3 regions of the Microbacterium xanthum genome follow, and region 2 is predicted to be linked to each of the others. Evidence: predicted binding sites of a transcription regulator. Region 2 holds the regulator's gene; each other region holds the start of a gene.
What was found. The regulator LexA, encoded in region 2, represses DNA repair genes until DNA is damaged. The targets are predictions, from matches to a motif close to TCGAACANNTGTTCGA.

Region 1 (4,824 bases), on a different contig from region 2:
GCACTGGCAATCGGAGTGGCGCTCGCGGGCGAGTTACTCGTGCTAGGAAGTGGGAGCTGGCCGTTCATGTCGATGGGGGCGTCGACCGGCCTTGAGATGGTGTCGTGGCTGTTCGGCATCCCGGGGGAGTGGCAGTTCGTAGCGCCGCTCATCCTCGGCTTCGTCGGTCTTACACCGCTTCTTGCTCCGGATGCTCGGGGCGTCCGCAGCGGTGGCGCGACGGTGGCTCGTCGAACGATCCTGTCCTTTGTGCCGCGTGGGTGGGCGGTCCTGTGCGGGGTATTGGCTCTCGTGGCCGTTGGCCTTACCCTCGTCGGCGGTGGGATGTCATCACCCGATGAAGACGGCCGCTTCACCATGTGGGCGCAAGACGTCGGTATGAGTGAGGTGGGCACGCTCGTGTACGGGTGGGCGTACTCGTGGCCGAGCCTGATCGCCCTGGGCGTGCTCGTCGGCGCAAGCGCCATCGCGCTCGCGATCATCGCTCACCCGCCGCTCGATGCGGAGGAGCAAGAGGACCAAGCTCGCCGTCGTTCACGCAGCCGAGCGGTCGCCGCGACGGCGTCAGGCGGTCTCTTCTTCCATATCGGAGCCGTGCTGATCTTCTTCGCGTACACCGCGAGCCTCAAGGCAGGGGTGTTCGTCGATGACGATGTCGTGCCGGTCTTCCCGCCGTTTGCCGCAGCCGCTCCCTTCTTCCTCATTCTCGGGGTCGCCGCGATCGTTTCCGGTTTCGCAGTCTGGACCACACTGCTGTTGGCGCACGCCCGCGACGTGACACGTGCTCATCAGAGGGTTGCGGCCCGTGCGCATTGAGCTGTCCGGTTCTACTCCACCGGCCGATCAGATCGCGGATCAACTCCGCGGCTCGATCTCTTCCGGGCAGCTCCTTCCGGATGAGCGCCTCCCGTCGGTCAGGCAGCTTGCGCGGGATCTGGCGGTTGCCCCGGGCACGGTGGCGAAGGCGTACCGCTCGCTAGAGGCCGGTGGCTTCGTCACCGCGCGACCGGGCGGCGCCACTCGCGTCAGCCCGGAGGCGAGTCCAGCAAGCGAGCGGGTGCTCAGTGCTGCGCGAACGCTGTCAGCCGAGTGCGCTCGGGCAGAGCTGTCAGCGGATGACGCGGTGCGCATCCTTCGCGCCGTCTGGGGCAGCTGAGCAGGACCCTGGCTGCAGGGATACGCAATCGGAAGCGGCAGACACGATCAGCGTGCGGTGGCTGGTCGCCAGATCTGAATCTGTGGAGGCGCTTTCGGGAACCGGACGCAAATGGGACGCAAATCGCGAAACCATGAGAGGCCGATGGCCCGCGATCCCCGTGCTTTCAGGGGATTGCGGGCCAGAAAGTTCGGCGGAGACGGAGGGATTTGAACCCTCGGTCCCCGTGAGGGGACTCCACCTTAGCAGGGTGGTGCACTAGGCCTGACTATGCGACGTCTCCAGGCATCCGACACGCGTGAACGCGCGAACGCACCCGGCAATCATAACCGCTGACGCCCGCGGAGACGAACCCGCGGGCGTGGCGCGCGGATCAGCCGGCGACGTTGCCCGCCGAGCAGGTCTCCTGCGCGGCGGTCGAACCGGCGATCGAGTCGGGGAGGACCGCGGAGGTCTCTGTGGGCTCAGGGGTCGGCTCGCCGGAGGCGTCGGTGGTGGGCTCGTCGGTCGGTTCTGCCGGAGACTCCGTCTCCTCGGTGACCGGCTCGTCGATGATGACCCCGCCGGTGTCATTGGGGTCACTTGTGAGCTCGAGCGACTGGTTTGCCTCGAGAGCCGCCCACAGCGCGTCGGCGGCCTCGTAGTTCGGCACCACCCGGTTGCTGTCATTGGGGTCGTCGTAGACCGGGTACTGCACGAAGACGATGTCGTCGAACGGCACCGACTTGACCGCGAGGGCGATCTGCACGAGCGTCATCGGGTTGGTGAGGCTCTGACTGGGAGTGACGTTCTCGACCGTCGTCGTGGCGAGCTGCAGGAGAGTCGACGGGTTGGTGAGCACTTCCTCGCTGACCAGCTTCCGCGCGAGCGCCGACATGTACTGCTGCTGGTTGCTGATACGCGCCAGGTCACTCCCGTTCTCAAGGCCGTGTCGGGTGCGGAGGAACTGCAGTGCTTCAACGCCCTGGACGTTGCGGATACCGGCTGGCCAATCGATCGCGGTGTAGCGGTCCTTGATGCCGCCGTTGCCGATGCAGACGTCGACGCCGCCAATGGCATCGGTGATGTTGATGACGTTGCCGAAGCTCACTTTGGCCGCGAACGGGATGTTCATCCCGCTCAACTCGGAGACGGTTTTCACGGCACAGTTCAGACCGCCGCGACTCCACGCGGTGTTCAGCTGCGTGTAGCTGACGGCCGAGCTGACGCTGCCGTCTTCAGAGGTGCACTCCGGCTGCGCGGCCATGAGGTCGCGGGGGAAGGAGATCACGGTGACGCGTCGCGGTGAATCCGAGATGTGCACCAGGAGGTTCACGTCGTTGAGTTGCCCCTCAGCGTCGGCGCCGGTGCACCGGTCGCCGAACAGATAGGCGTATTCCTCTTCACACTCGTCGGTTCCGACGACGAGCATGTTGACGCCGCCTTCGATGGCTCCGATGTCGGGCGGCACCGAATCCTGACCCTCGAGATCGACGGCGTTCGCCGTCACGCTGGTCGTGATGTCGAGGGCGGTGTACGCGGCGACGCCGGCGCCGGCGACGAACACCACCGCGGCGATGATGCCGACGATCTTCGCCAAGAGGCCGGCGGGATGCGGCGACTTCAGCTCACCGTGCCGTGCGACGGTGCGCCGACCACGCTTGCTCTGACTCACTCGGATCCTCTCGGGTGTCGCCCACCGCGGGTCGGCGCACCCGGTCACGGGATCACGCCGACCGCGATGTCATGGCGGAGGGTGTGGGATTCGAACCCACGGGACATCTCTGCCCACTGGTTTTCAAGACCAGCTCCATCGGCCGCTCGGACAACCCTCCCGACGCACCGCTTTCGCGGCATCCGTCGAACGGCGTCGAGTCTAGTCGACGGCGCTTTGTCGTCATTCTCGCAACAGGTTCTGTGGATGAACTGAACGGCTCGCGGGATGATTCGGCATCTGCCCCGCGACCTTCGCCACCACTCCCCCTGCAATGTCGTAGGTATGTTCTACTCTCGATCCATGGACGACGAGTGGCAGGAGCAGCCCGAAGACATCGGGATGCCGCCGCACATCGAGATCCCGATCTCCGTGCACATCGAGGCCGCCGCCGCGCAGCCCGACTCCCTCGATGACGTGCTCGACTTCACCCACGTCATGATGCAGTTCGCCGCTCAGCGCTACGCCGCCCTCGATCGTCTGCGCGAACGCGCGATCCGCGAGGCGCAGAGCGTCGCAACCGACCTCGGCTCGGTCGCGCTCCGGTCCCTGCGGCTGGAAGTCGCCGCGGCGATGCGCGTCTCGGAGTACGTCGCCGAGACGCTGCTGCATCAGGCGGAGGCCCTCGTGCAGCGGTATCCGGCGGTGTGGCATTCGCTGCACGCCGGCCGAATCGACGACGACAAGGGCTACGTGCTCGTCGCAGGACTCGACGAGCTCGGTGATGACGCCACGGCGCTTCTGCCCGAGGCGCTCCACGCGGCGGAGACCCTTCAGATCGGTCCGTTCCGGCGTGCTCTCCGCCGCCTCATCGAGCAGCACCGAGCGAACACGCTGGAGGAGCGCCACGAAGAGGCGGTCGCCCGGCGTCGAGTGGTCCTGGAGACCGGGCGCGACGGTATGGCGTGGATCGGAGCACACCTTCCGGCGGTCGAAGCGCACGCCATCCATCAGCGGATCACGGCGATGGGCAAGGCCATCACCGCGGTCGACGGCGAGGAGCGCACCCTCGACCAGGCGCGCGCCGACGTCTTCGGCGACCTCCTGGTCGACGGCACAACCGTGCACCTTCCCGAGCACGCCCGCGGCATCCGCGCGACAGTGGTCGTAACGGTCCCGGCGCTGTCCCTGCTCTCCGGCACGCACCCCGTTGGCGCAGAACCGGCCTCCGTAGAGGGAATCGGGCCGATCCCGCACTCCACCGCCCGCACGCTGTGCGGCGGCTCCGGTGAGTGGATGCGGGTACTCACCCACCCGGAAACCGGCGCTGTACTCTCCGTCGGCCGCGACCGATACCGTCCGCCGAAGGCGTTGCGCGACGTCGTGAGGTGGCGTGCCGGGCGATGCATGGCGCCGGGCTGCGGAATGCCCGCCGAGCGCTGCGAGATCGACCACTCGATCGCGTGGGAGGACGGCGGGAGAACCGAACTGCGAAACTTGCATCCACTCTGCAAGGGGCACCACACCGTCAAACACCACGGCGGATGGAGCATTCGACATCAGGACGACGGTGACGTGTTGTGGATCTCACCGACCGGACGAAGATACGTCGTGGCCCCCGAGCGGAGGGTGCCGGCCTTTCGCCCGGACCCGGAACCTCGCGTCCCCGTCGACGCACCCTTCTGATCGACGCGGGTACTGATCGACGCGGGAACTGATCCTCACACGCCGTTCAGCGCGTCGACGTCACAGCGCGCGGAGCGCGGCGGCGACGCCGCCTTCGTGCACCGAGTGTGTCGAGCCGTTCGCGGCGGCGCGCACCTCGTCAGGACTCTGCCCCATCGCGATCGCACGCCCACCGTTGCGCACCGCCCACTCGAACATGCCGATGTCGTTGCGGCCATCGCCGATGACAAGCACGTGCGCCGGGTCGAACCCGAGCTCGGTGCGCACCATCTCCAGCGCGGTGCCCTTGTCGACTCCCTGCGGCGCAATATCGAGCCACGCGGTCCACCCGACCGCGTACGAGACTTCG
Region 2 (4,824 bases):
AAGGACGTGGTGGGCGGTTCCTCGCCGACGGTCCACCTCATGAGGTTCCATCGGCCGGAAGCATCGTCGACGTAGAGGAGCGTCCGGTCATCGAGCCAGCGAGGCTGCAGGACCGAGCGCTCGCCCGAGGCCGGCGTCGTCCACGTGCGCACGCGGCCGGCGTCGATTCGGCCGACGCGCACCTCGGCGCGCTCCCAGGGCATGTGCGGATGGTCCCACGCGACCCACGCCAATCGGCTCCCGTCCGGGGAGAGCGCCGGCTGCGCGAGGAAGTCGCTGCCCCGCACGATCGTGGCGATCCGCGTCGGGTCGTCCGCCGCCGATCCGTCGGTGGGGATCCGCACGATCGCGCGGGCGGGTACGCGGTTGTCGGCGGTGTGATCTTCGCGGACCGCGAGGAGGACGCCGTCCTGCCAGACCAGCCCCCCGTGTCGCACGTCTCCCGCCGCCGCAGTCAGGGGGCGGACGGCGCCGGCCACGGCGGCGTACACGCGCTGATCGGTCTTCTCGACGAAGAACAGGGTGCCGTCGTCGGCCGCCGTCCAGGCGCCACCGCCGTACTCGTGCACGCCGCTGCGTGCGTTCCAGGGCTCGGGCAGGACATCCTCCGACTGCCCGTCGACGCCACGACGTCGGACGGCGACGCGTCCCGCCTGCGCGGGCACGGGTTCCCCCCACCAGATGTCATCACCGACGAACCGTGCGCCGTCGACGCGGGATGATGACGACGATGCCGCGGCGGCGGTGATCGGCGAGGGCCAGGAGCCGTAAGGGAGCACTGAGGTCACCCTCCCACCGTACGACGGCCCGAGGGAGACCTCGACCGTCACTTCGCAGCCGGGGAGGCCCCCTCCTCGACGATCACCGTGTCGGCGTCGACGGCGATCGGGGTCTCCTCATCGGACGCCTCGGCAGCGGCGAGCTCGTCGGCGCCGGAGGGGTCCTTTTCGAGCAGAGACGCGATGAGCCACACGGCGAGTGCGAGCACGACGACCAGAACGATGTCGCCGAAGGTGAGCGGGCGCAGTGCGAACAGAAGGATCACCGCGAGCACAAGGATGACGATCCGCACCAGCACGCGCTGCCGGTGCATCCAGTCGCCGAACGCACCGGTGTCGAGCCCGCGACGACGCAGTCCGCCGCGGGCCGACGCGGTGAGGGATCCGGTGAGCGCGCGGATGCGGCGAGCGGGCGCCCAGCGTCCGCTCAGCCACGCGGCGACCGCGACGACCACGCCGAGGAACGTGAGCACGACGGCGGTGTCGCGCATCGCGCCGACGACGGTGTAGTAGATGGCCTCGAGGGTGCGGGCAGGGATCCCGAGCGCAGGTGCATTGAGGCTGAGCACGGCCGCAGCGCTCGTGAGGGCGACGGCCAGAAGCCCCGCGCCGACCGTGATCGCCACTCCGACGCCGAGCAGAGCCGTGGAGCGGCGTCGGGCCACGAGCACCCCGACCGCGGCGAGCCCGAGGGCGATGAAGGGAATCCAGTAGCCGGCCGTGACGGCGATGTTGTAGACCGTTCCCACCAGCAGCAGGCTGTCGGCCTGCACGATCACGATCGTCTGGTTGATCGTCGGGATCGAGGACGCGAACCCGAAGCCCTGGTCGACCAGTTGCGTCTTCAGCTCGTCGATGATCGGCCCCAGCTGGATGCCGAGCGCGCCGGTGTCATCGATCGCGATGGCGGTGGACTCGTCCCCGGTGGCCGCGGCCACCAGAGCGCGGTGGCTGGCGACGAGCGCGGTGCGCCACACCTGGGGGAAGGCATCGGATTGCACGACACCTGTTATCGCGGAGTCGATCAGGCCCTGCACGCCCTGCACCGCGGGCTGCCGGAGCAGGTCCAGCGCCGAGGAGGCTGCCGGGGGGAGATCCAGGCTCTGCACCCCGTCGATCACGTCGTTGGTGAGGCCGGCCACGTCGACCGCGTCGTTCACGGCCGCCGAGGCCTGGTCGATGACGAGCTGCTGTACATCCGGGTCATCGGCCAGGGGGCCGAAGGTCTGCACGAAGGCGTCTTCGCTGACCAGCTCCGCGCGCGCCCATGTGCCGACCACCGACACGGGCACGAGGATTCCCGCCAGGACGATGCACACCGCTGAGATCAGCGCGCGCCACCAGCCCGACCGTGCGACGCGATCGGAGCCCGCCGGTTCGACGTCCGGCACGGCTGCGTGCGAGCGGAGATCGGCGTTCTCTGCTCGGAGGCGTTCGATCTCGGCGCGGAGATCGTCGATGTCGGTCGTGGGCATGGCGAGGCTCCCTAGGGTCGGTCTGCCCATTCTGTCGGGTCGACCGGGGTCTGCGCACGCCTGTGAGCGATCAGACCGCGCGCATCACCGCGACCACCTTGCCCAGGACCACGGCCTCGTCGCCGAGGATCGGCTCGAAGGCCGAGTTGCGGGGGAGCAGCCAGACATGGCCATCGCGCTGCCGGAAGGTCTTCACCGTCGCCTCGCCGTCCAGCATCGCCGCGACGATGTCGCCGTTCTCGGCGGTCTGCTGCGAACGGACCACAACCCAGTCACCGTCGCAGATCGCGGCGTCGATCATCGATTCGCCGGAGACCTTCAACATGAACAGGTCTCCCTTGCCGACCAGCTGACGGGGCAGAGGGAACACCTCGTCGATCTGCTGGTCCGCCGTGATCGGCACTCCGGCGGCGATTCGTCCGACCAGAGGGACCATTGCGGCATCACCGACCGGGGGTGCGGCGTCGGCAGGGTTCTCGGTGCTCGCGCCGGGGAGGTCGATCAGGACCTCCATCGCGCGGGTCTTGCCGGCGTCGCGCCGCAGATACCCGCTCAGCTCGAGCTGATTGAGCTGGTGGGTCACGCTCGACAGCGACTTCAGTCCCACAGCGTCGCCGATCTCTCGCATGCTCGGCGGATACCCGTGCTTGGCGATCGACCGCTGGATGACCTCGAGGATCGCGAGCTGCTTGTCGCTCAGGCTGCGCCGGCGCCGGGTCTGAGCGCGTGCGCGTGCGTTCGGCTCTGTCATCTCGTACTCCTGTCTGGTCGCCCCGCGTCGTCTTCCCGTCGAGAGGGGCACTGGCCTTCGAATGTCGGAGGCCCGTGGTGAGGTGTGCTCATCGAAACCGTATCCGCCCGTTCGGTGTGCGGCCCGCAACGGCGCCGCGTGTCGTGTTCGAGTGAGAACGCGAGTTTCGGCCCCTTGACAGCATAGAGACTCGAAGATAGCTTCGGAAGAGAGGTTCGCACCGGCTGCTCCCGGCCGAGTGGCTCGGTGCGAACCTCTTCCCGAGGAGGAGGAGTAGAGATGACCGCGATCACCATCACCTCGCAGCCCCGTACCCGTCTGCGCCTGACCGCCCGCGGTCGTCGTGTCGTCGCGGGGATCGTGGCGCTTCCGCTGTCGGCGTTCGTCGCGGCCGCGGTCGTGAGCGGGGGTTCGGCGCTGGCCTCCCGCGACGTCGGCGCCGATCCCGCGTCCTTCTCGACGGTCGTCGTGGGTGCCGGCGAGTCCCTGTGGGCCGTGGCCGAACGAGTGGCGCCGGCCAGTGACCCGCGCGACGTCATCGACGACATCGCCCGATTGAACGCGCTCGACGGAGTATCGGTGTCCGCCGGTCAGGAGCTGGCGATTCCGGCGCAGTACGCCGCCGACGGGCGGTGATACCGATCGGCCCCGCGCCCGTACCATGGGAGAGGTGACTGCTCGCCTCGACGACCTCCCGCTCCGTGATGACCTCCGCGGTATGACACCGTATGGTGCCCCGCAGGCGCCCCTGCCGGTGGCGTTGAACGTCAACGAGAACACCCACCCTGTGCCGGATGAGGTCGCCGGCGACATTCTCGACTCGATCGCTCTTGCTCTGCGCGATGTCAACCGGTATCCCGATCGCGAATTCCCTGCGCTTCGGGAGGCATTCGCTGACTACCTCGGCGAGGGTGTCACCCCGGAGCAGATCTGGGCGGCCAACGGCTCCAACGAGGTGCTGCAGCACGTCCTCCAGGCCTTCGGTGGGCCTGGTCGGACCGCCTTCGGGTTCGGCCCGACGTACTCCATGTACCCGCTGCTGACGCGGGCGACCGGGGCAACCTGGGTGGCGGGGGCCCGTGAGGATGACTTCACGCTCTCGCCGGAAACCGCCGCCGCGCAGGTCGCCGATGTCGATCCGGACGTCGTGTTCCTCTGCGCACCGAACAACCCCACGGGCACCCCGATGTCCCTCGACGTGATCGCGGCGGTCTACGAGGCGAGTCGCGGCATCGTCGTCGTGGATGAGGCGTACGAGGAGTTCGCGCCGCATGACGAGCCCTCTGCGATCACGCTGTTGGGTGGGCGCGAGCGCCTGATCGTCTCCCGCACGATGTCGAAGGCGTTCGCCTTCGCCGGGGCGCGCGTCGGATACCTGGCGGCCGACCCGGCGGTCGTCGACGCACTGCGCCTGGTTCGTCTTCCGTACCACCTGAGTGCGCTCACGCAGGCGGCCGCCACCGCGGCACTCCGGCACGCGCCGGTGATGCTGGGCATGGTCGACGAGATCGTCGCGCAACGCGACCGCATCTCCGCGACTCTCGAGGCGCTCGGCTACCAGCCGCACCCGTCGTGGACGAACTTCGTCCTCTTCGGTGGGGTCGACGATCCCGCCGCGACCTTCCGCGCGCTCTACGACCGGGGCATCCTCGTCAGAGACGTGGGGATCCCGCACCACCTCCGCGTCACGGCGGGGACGGAGGCGGAGACCACCGCCTTTCTGGAGGCCCTCGCCTCGTTAGGATCGACGTCATGACCCGCACCGCCTCGCTCACGCGCTCGACCAGCGAGTCGACCGTCGAGCTGCAGCTCGACCTCG
Region 3 (4,824 bases), on a different contig from region 2:
CGGTCGCAGTGTCCGGAGCTCGTCTGCGCTCATGACGCCGGGGTTCAGGTGCGCGAGCATGCCGGTTTCGGCGGTGATGAGGCGTGCGATGTGGGCGACGTAGTCGAGGGTGGAGGCGAAGCCGTGCTCGTCGAGCCATGCGCGTGCTTCGGGCCAGCGTTCTTCGGGGCGGTCGCCGAGGGTGAGGAGGGCTTCTTTGCAGCCGAGCGCGGCGCCCTGCCGGACGATGGCGAGCACCTGCTCGTCGCTCATGAACACCGGCTTGCGCTTCTTGAGGAGCTGGCCCGGGGTGTCGACGAAGATGCAGTAGTGGCAGCGGTCGCGGCACAGTGTGGTGAGCGGAACGAACACTTTGCGCGAATACGTGATGACCCCGCGGCGGCCGGCGGAGGCGAGGCCTGCGTCGCGCATCCGCCCCGCTGCCGTGAGCACGGTGTCGAGGTCGTCGCCGGCGGTGAGGAGTGTCACGACCTCGTCGACGGTGAGGTCGTCTCCGGTTTCGGCGCGGGCGATGGCGTCCCGCACCGCGGGCGCGATCGCCGCCCCGGCGGACCGGGCGGGTTCGAGCAGTGTCACGTCCCCAGTCTCGCACCGCGCATGGGTGGCGGGCTGAAGGACTGTCGTTGAAGGCGAGACATCGGACGTCGTGGAGGCGGCGGCCGGGCGAGGGGTCGCTCAGAAGGGGGCGGCAGTGGCTTTGGCTTCGGGTGGGTCGGCGTCGCCGGGTTTGTTGTCCAGGTCGGGTGTGAACATGACTCGTGGTGGTGGATCGTCGGTGTATTCCAGCAGAGACGGTGCGGTGAAGTGCAGCCGTCCGCCTGGCAGTTGGGTCACGGTCCATCCGGCGGCGTGTTTGAGAGTGTGGTGGCGCTTGCAGAACGCGCCGAGGTTGTCGATGTCGGTTGAGCCACCGCCGGCCCAGTCTTCCCGGTGGTCTGCGTCACACTCCAGCGCGGGTCTGCGGCATCCGGGGAATCGGCATCGGATGTCTCGGGCGACCAGGTAGCGTCGTTGCGCCGCCGAGGCCAAGCGTCGGTCGACGGCGAGGACCGCGCTGCTGATCGGGTCGAGGAAGACCCGATCGAATCCGGGAGCATGCCCGGCGAGGACCTTCGCCGTCTCCGGGTCCACCGCGCACTTGCCGTTGAGCTGCGCCCCACCGGATGTCGTGCCGGCGAGGGTCGTGGCGGGGACCGTCACCTGCACGTGCGCGCGGATCGCTCCGAGTCCCCCATCGATCGCTGTCGAGTCGACGGACGGTGAGGCGGTGAGCATCATGTCCAGAAGGAGGTCGGTGCGGATGTGATCCATCGATCGATCGTCGAACCAGCCCGGCGCATTCGCCCCGACACGTCCGGCACCCGGGTCTACTGGCACGCCGGGGGCGGCCGGCTCCGATTCGCCGTCGAGGGCTTCCTGCTCGACGGCTGCGCGCCGTGCGCCACGGTCGGCGGCCTTGATCGCCTTCCCTTGCCGGGTGAGCCGGTCGTAGACGCCGTGGACTTCGACGCTCGGCCCGATCGCGCCGAGCATCGACATTCCGTCACGCAAATCTTCTACCCAGACGCGTCGGTCGAGGAGCGCGTCGTCGTGACGTTCCTGCATGCTCTTCGGGTCGAGCTTCTCCGCGACCTGCTCGGCATACGACCTCACCCGTGCGGGCGAGGTCTTCTCGGCATAGGCGAGGACGTCGTGCTCGTAGCTTTCGCGGGCCTCTCGCTCGGTGAGTTCCGTGCCGGTATCGACGATGACCTTCACGTGCGCACGGGAAACCCGGCCCGCGTGCCATGCCTCCCACGTCGCCGCGAATTCCGTGACGGTGCGGTGGGCTTCGAACAGATGGGTTTGCATGGTGCGGTCGCTGACGCGCTTCGCGACGGCGATTTCAGCCGCCATTGCCCGCAATGGCATCTCGCGTTCCCGAGTAGAGGCATCGCGCAGACGGTCGGTCTGTCGCTGGGTGAGGTCGTACGCCTCGGCATACAGGCGGGCGCGTTCGGCTTGAATGCGAGCTTCGGCAGCATCGAACGCAGCGATCTCCGCGATCAGTTCGCGCGTGCGGAGCATCTCCGCCTCGCGCGGCTCCTCGATCGCCATGCCCAGCCCCCCACTCGGTCTTTCGCTGGGTCTAGTATAGAACATATTTACGAAAAATGGAAGCTTTGTTCAAGACATGGCAAGCGCTAACACGAACATATATACGAATCCAGCGACGCCTCAAGAGAGGCCGCGAGAGTGGCGTGCGCGGATCAGGCGGGGTGCGGGGTCGGCCGGCGCACCCCGACGAGGGTCAGGATGGCGCAGGCGACGAACGAGCACGCGCTGACGAGATACAGGGCGCTCGACCATCCGGAGTGGTCGCCCCCGGAGATGCCGTACGTGTCGGCGAGAGACATACTCGGCACGAAGGAGGCAATGAACAGAGCCGGTGCGCCGAACGCGATCATCACCAGGTAGCCCACCGCCGCGATCCACGGAGGAGTGCCGGGATTCCTCCTGATGAGCACGAGCAGCAAGAGAGCCAGAGCGACGCCGGTGGCAAGGATTGCCAGGGGGAAGCCGGCGACGAACGACTCTCCGGCCCGTGCCATGGTCGCGTAGATGTCGTCGAGGCTCGCGCCGGGCGCAGCGGCGCGCGGGTTGACGACGAAGATCTGCAACGCGGCGAAGATGGCGTAGAGAATGACCGCCAGGAACCCGGACGCGGCGACGACACGGGCTGCGCGCGCAGAGTTCGAGGTGCGCGACATGTCGGCAACCTATCCCGCGGCGAGCCCTCTGTACAGAGATCGAGACTCCAGAGGTCTGTCGGGTTCGCGGTTCTCGGCCCTCGGCGGGTGGAGCCGGCCTGACCTGGCGCTCGCGACCGGCGCGCGCGAGGCGTTCTGCTCGATGATCGTTGCCTGTCCGTAAGCAAAACGGTCGGGAAGGGTCGTATGCCGCTGGCAGACTAGGGGCATGGTCACGCTCCTGCTCGATTCGGCGCACCTGGAGGTCGCGCTGTCGGGGGCCGAGCGTGCACTGGCCTTCCGCAAGGAGAACATCCGCGTCGAGCGTTCGACGATCGCGAAGGTGCAGCTCACCGAAGACCCGTGGCACTGGTTGCGCGGTGTCGCGCACCCCGGCACGTACGTGCGGGGCGTCATCGCGATGGGCACATGGGAATCGGCCGGGGCGAAAGACTTCGCGATCGTGCGACGGCGCCGTGCGGGCGTCGTCATCGACCTCGACGGGCACCCCGACTTCCAGCGCCTCGTGCTCACCACACGGCACGGCATCGAACTCGTCCAGGCGCTCCGCCTCGACGCCGATGACGAGCCGGAGGATGTGGTCACCCTCGCCGCCACCGGTGCGATACCGACCGCCACCGGCACTGCTGACGACGACGCCACGGCGTAGCCCAAGGGACGGCACCGCGGCGCGACAGGCCGTCGGCCCTAGTGTGGGGTCATGTCGCAGACCACCGCACCCGGAGAGTCCGCCCCCGGCACCTTCGTCGCGCCGCCCCCGCCGCCCAAGACGAACACTCTCGCCCTCGTCGGATTCATCTCGTCTTTCATCATCCCGCTCGCGGGGCTGATCGTCGGAATCCTTGCAATGCGCGAGCTGCGCGCACCGGGATGCCGCGATACCGGGCGTGGGCTCGCCCGGTGGGCGATGATCATCGGGGCGATCGGCACCGCCGGGCAGGCGATTTTCTTCATCATCTGGTTGACGCTGTTCTTCCAGATCACCGGCGGCGTCCGCATCGGATGACCGGTGTGGCCCGCCGGGGCGCGCGATAGCGTGAGGGCGTGAGCGAAAACACCGCCCCGGTCGACGACGCCGACGTGCTCGTGCGCCTGCGCGGCGCGCTCGGGCATCTCACCCTGAACCGCCCCCGCGCGATCAACGCGCTGAGCCTCGACATGGTGCGCCACCTCACCGCCGCACTGGACGCCTGGCGCGGATCACCTCACGTCGACACGGTGCTGCTTGACGGCGCCGGTGACCGCGGACTGTGCGCGGGCGGAGACGTGCGGGGGCTCCGCGAGCAGATCATCGCCGGTCATCCCGAAGCCACCGGAGAGTTCTTCCGCGCCGAGTACGCCCTCAACGCCGCCATCGCGGAGTATCCCGTGCCGATCGTCGCGCTCGCCGACGGGATCACCATGGGCGGAGGCATCGGTCTCGCGGGCCACGCCCGCATCCGCATCGTCACCGAGCGCTCACGCCTGGCGATGCCCGAGACGCGCATCGGATTCACCCCCGACGTCGGCGGAAGCCTGCTGCTCGGCCACGCCCCGGGCCGCCTCGGGGAGTACCTCGCGCTCACCGGGGCCTCGATGACCGCCGCCGACGCGCTCTACGCCGGGCTCGCCGACCACCTCGTGCCCACCGCGCACCTCCCCGCGCTCGCCGAGGCGCTCGAGACCCGCGCCGACCCCGGATCGCCGTCGGAGATCGTGCTGCTGTTCGACGACACCCCGGACACGTCTCCGCTCGAACAGGCCCGGGCCTGGATCGACGACGCCTTCGCCGCGCCCACCGTCGCCGAGATCATCGATCGCCTGCGCGCCGGCGACGTTCCGGAAGCGCACGTCACCGCCGACACGCTCGACGAGCTCTCGCCGACGGCGTTGACCATCACCCTCGAGGCGATCCGCCGCGTCCGCGGCCTGAGCCTGCGCGACGCCCTCGACCAGGAGTACCGGCTCGCGCAGTGGTTCGCGACCACCCAACCCGACCTCGCCGAAGGCATCCGGGCTCAACTGGTCGACAAAGACCGCTCCCCGCGCTGGCAGCCGGACACCCTCACCGGCCTCGCCCCCGACCTCGTCGACC

Region 1: RZO50_RS02075 (HNH endonuclease signature motif containing protein) is a predicted target of LexA. The motif match lies at 3,127-3,142, and genes of this name have one in related genera.
Region 3: RZO50_RS05560 (HNH endonuclease signature motif containing protein) is a predicted target of LexA. The motif match lies at 2,189-2,204, and genes of this name have one in related genera.

What each region holds. Positions count from the first base shown of each region.
Region 1 covers NZ_JAWHUE010000001.1:408,197-413,020, forward strand. The annotation lists gene RZO50_RS02050 (hypothetical protein) at 1-816, shown strand, start outside; gene RZO50_RS02055 (GntR family transcriptional regulator) at 806-1,156, shown strand; tRNA gene RZO50_RS02060 (tRNA-Ser) at 1,351-1,439, opposite strand; gene RZO50_RS02065 (LCP family protein) at 1,530-2,810, opposite strand; tRNA gene RZO50_RS02070 (tRNA-Ser) at 2,883-2,970, opposite strand; gene RZO50_RS02075 (HNH endonuclease signature motif containing protein) at 3,153-4,475, shown strand; gene RZO50_RS02080 (HAD family hydrolase) at 4,536-4,824, opposite strand, start outside.
Region 2 covers NZ_JAWHUE010000002.1:944,197-949,020, forward strand. The annotation lists gene RZO50_RS09840 (S9 family peptidase) at 1-788, opposite strand, end outside; gene RZO50_RS09845 (hypothetical protein) at 827-2,254, opposite strand; gene lexA (transcriptional repressor LexA) at 2,325-3,005, opposite strand; gene RZO50_RS09855 (LysM peptidoglycan-binding domain-containing protein) at 3,285-3,641, shown strand; gene RZO50_RS09860 (histidinol-phosphate transaminase) at 3,667-4,761, shown strand; gene hisB (imidazoleglycerol-phosphate dehydratase HisB) at 4,758-4,824, shown strand, end outside.
Region 3 covers NZ_JAWHUE010000001.1:1,160,147-1,164,970, forward strand. The annotation lists gene cofG (7,8-didemethyl-8-hydroxy-5-deazariboflavin synthase CofG) at 1-576, opposite strand, end outside; gene RZO50_RS05560 (HNH endonuclease signature motif containing protein) at 676-2,097, opposite strand; gene RZO50_RS05565 (hypothetical protein) at 2,250-2,750, opposite strand; gene RZO50_RS05570 (hypothetical protein) at 2,959-3,399, shown strand; gene RZO50_RS05575 (DUF4190 domain-containing protein) at 3,451-3,756, shown strand; gene RZO50_RS05580 (enoyl-CoA hydratase/isomerase family protein) at 3,795-4,824, shown strand, end outside.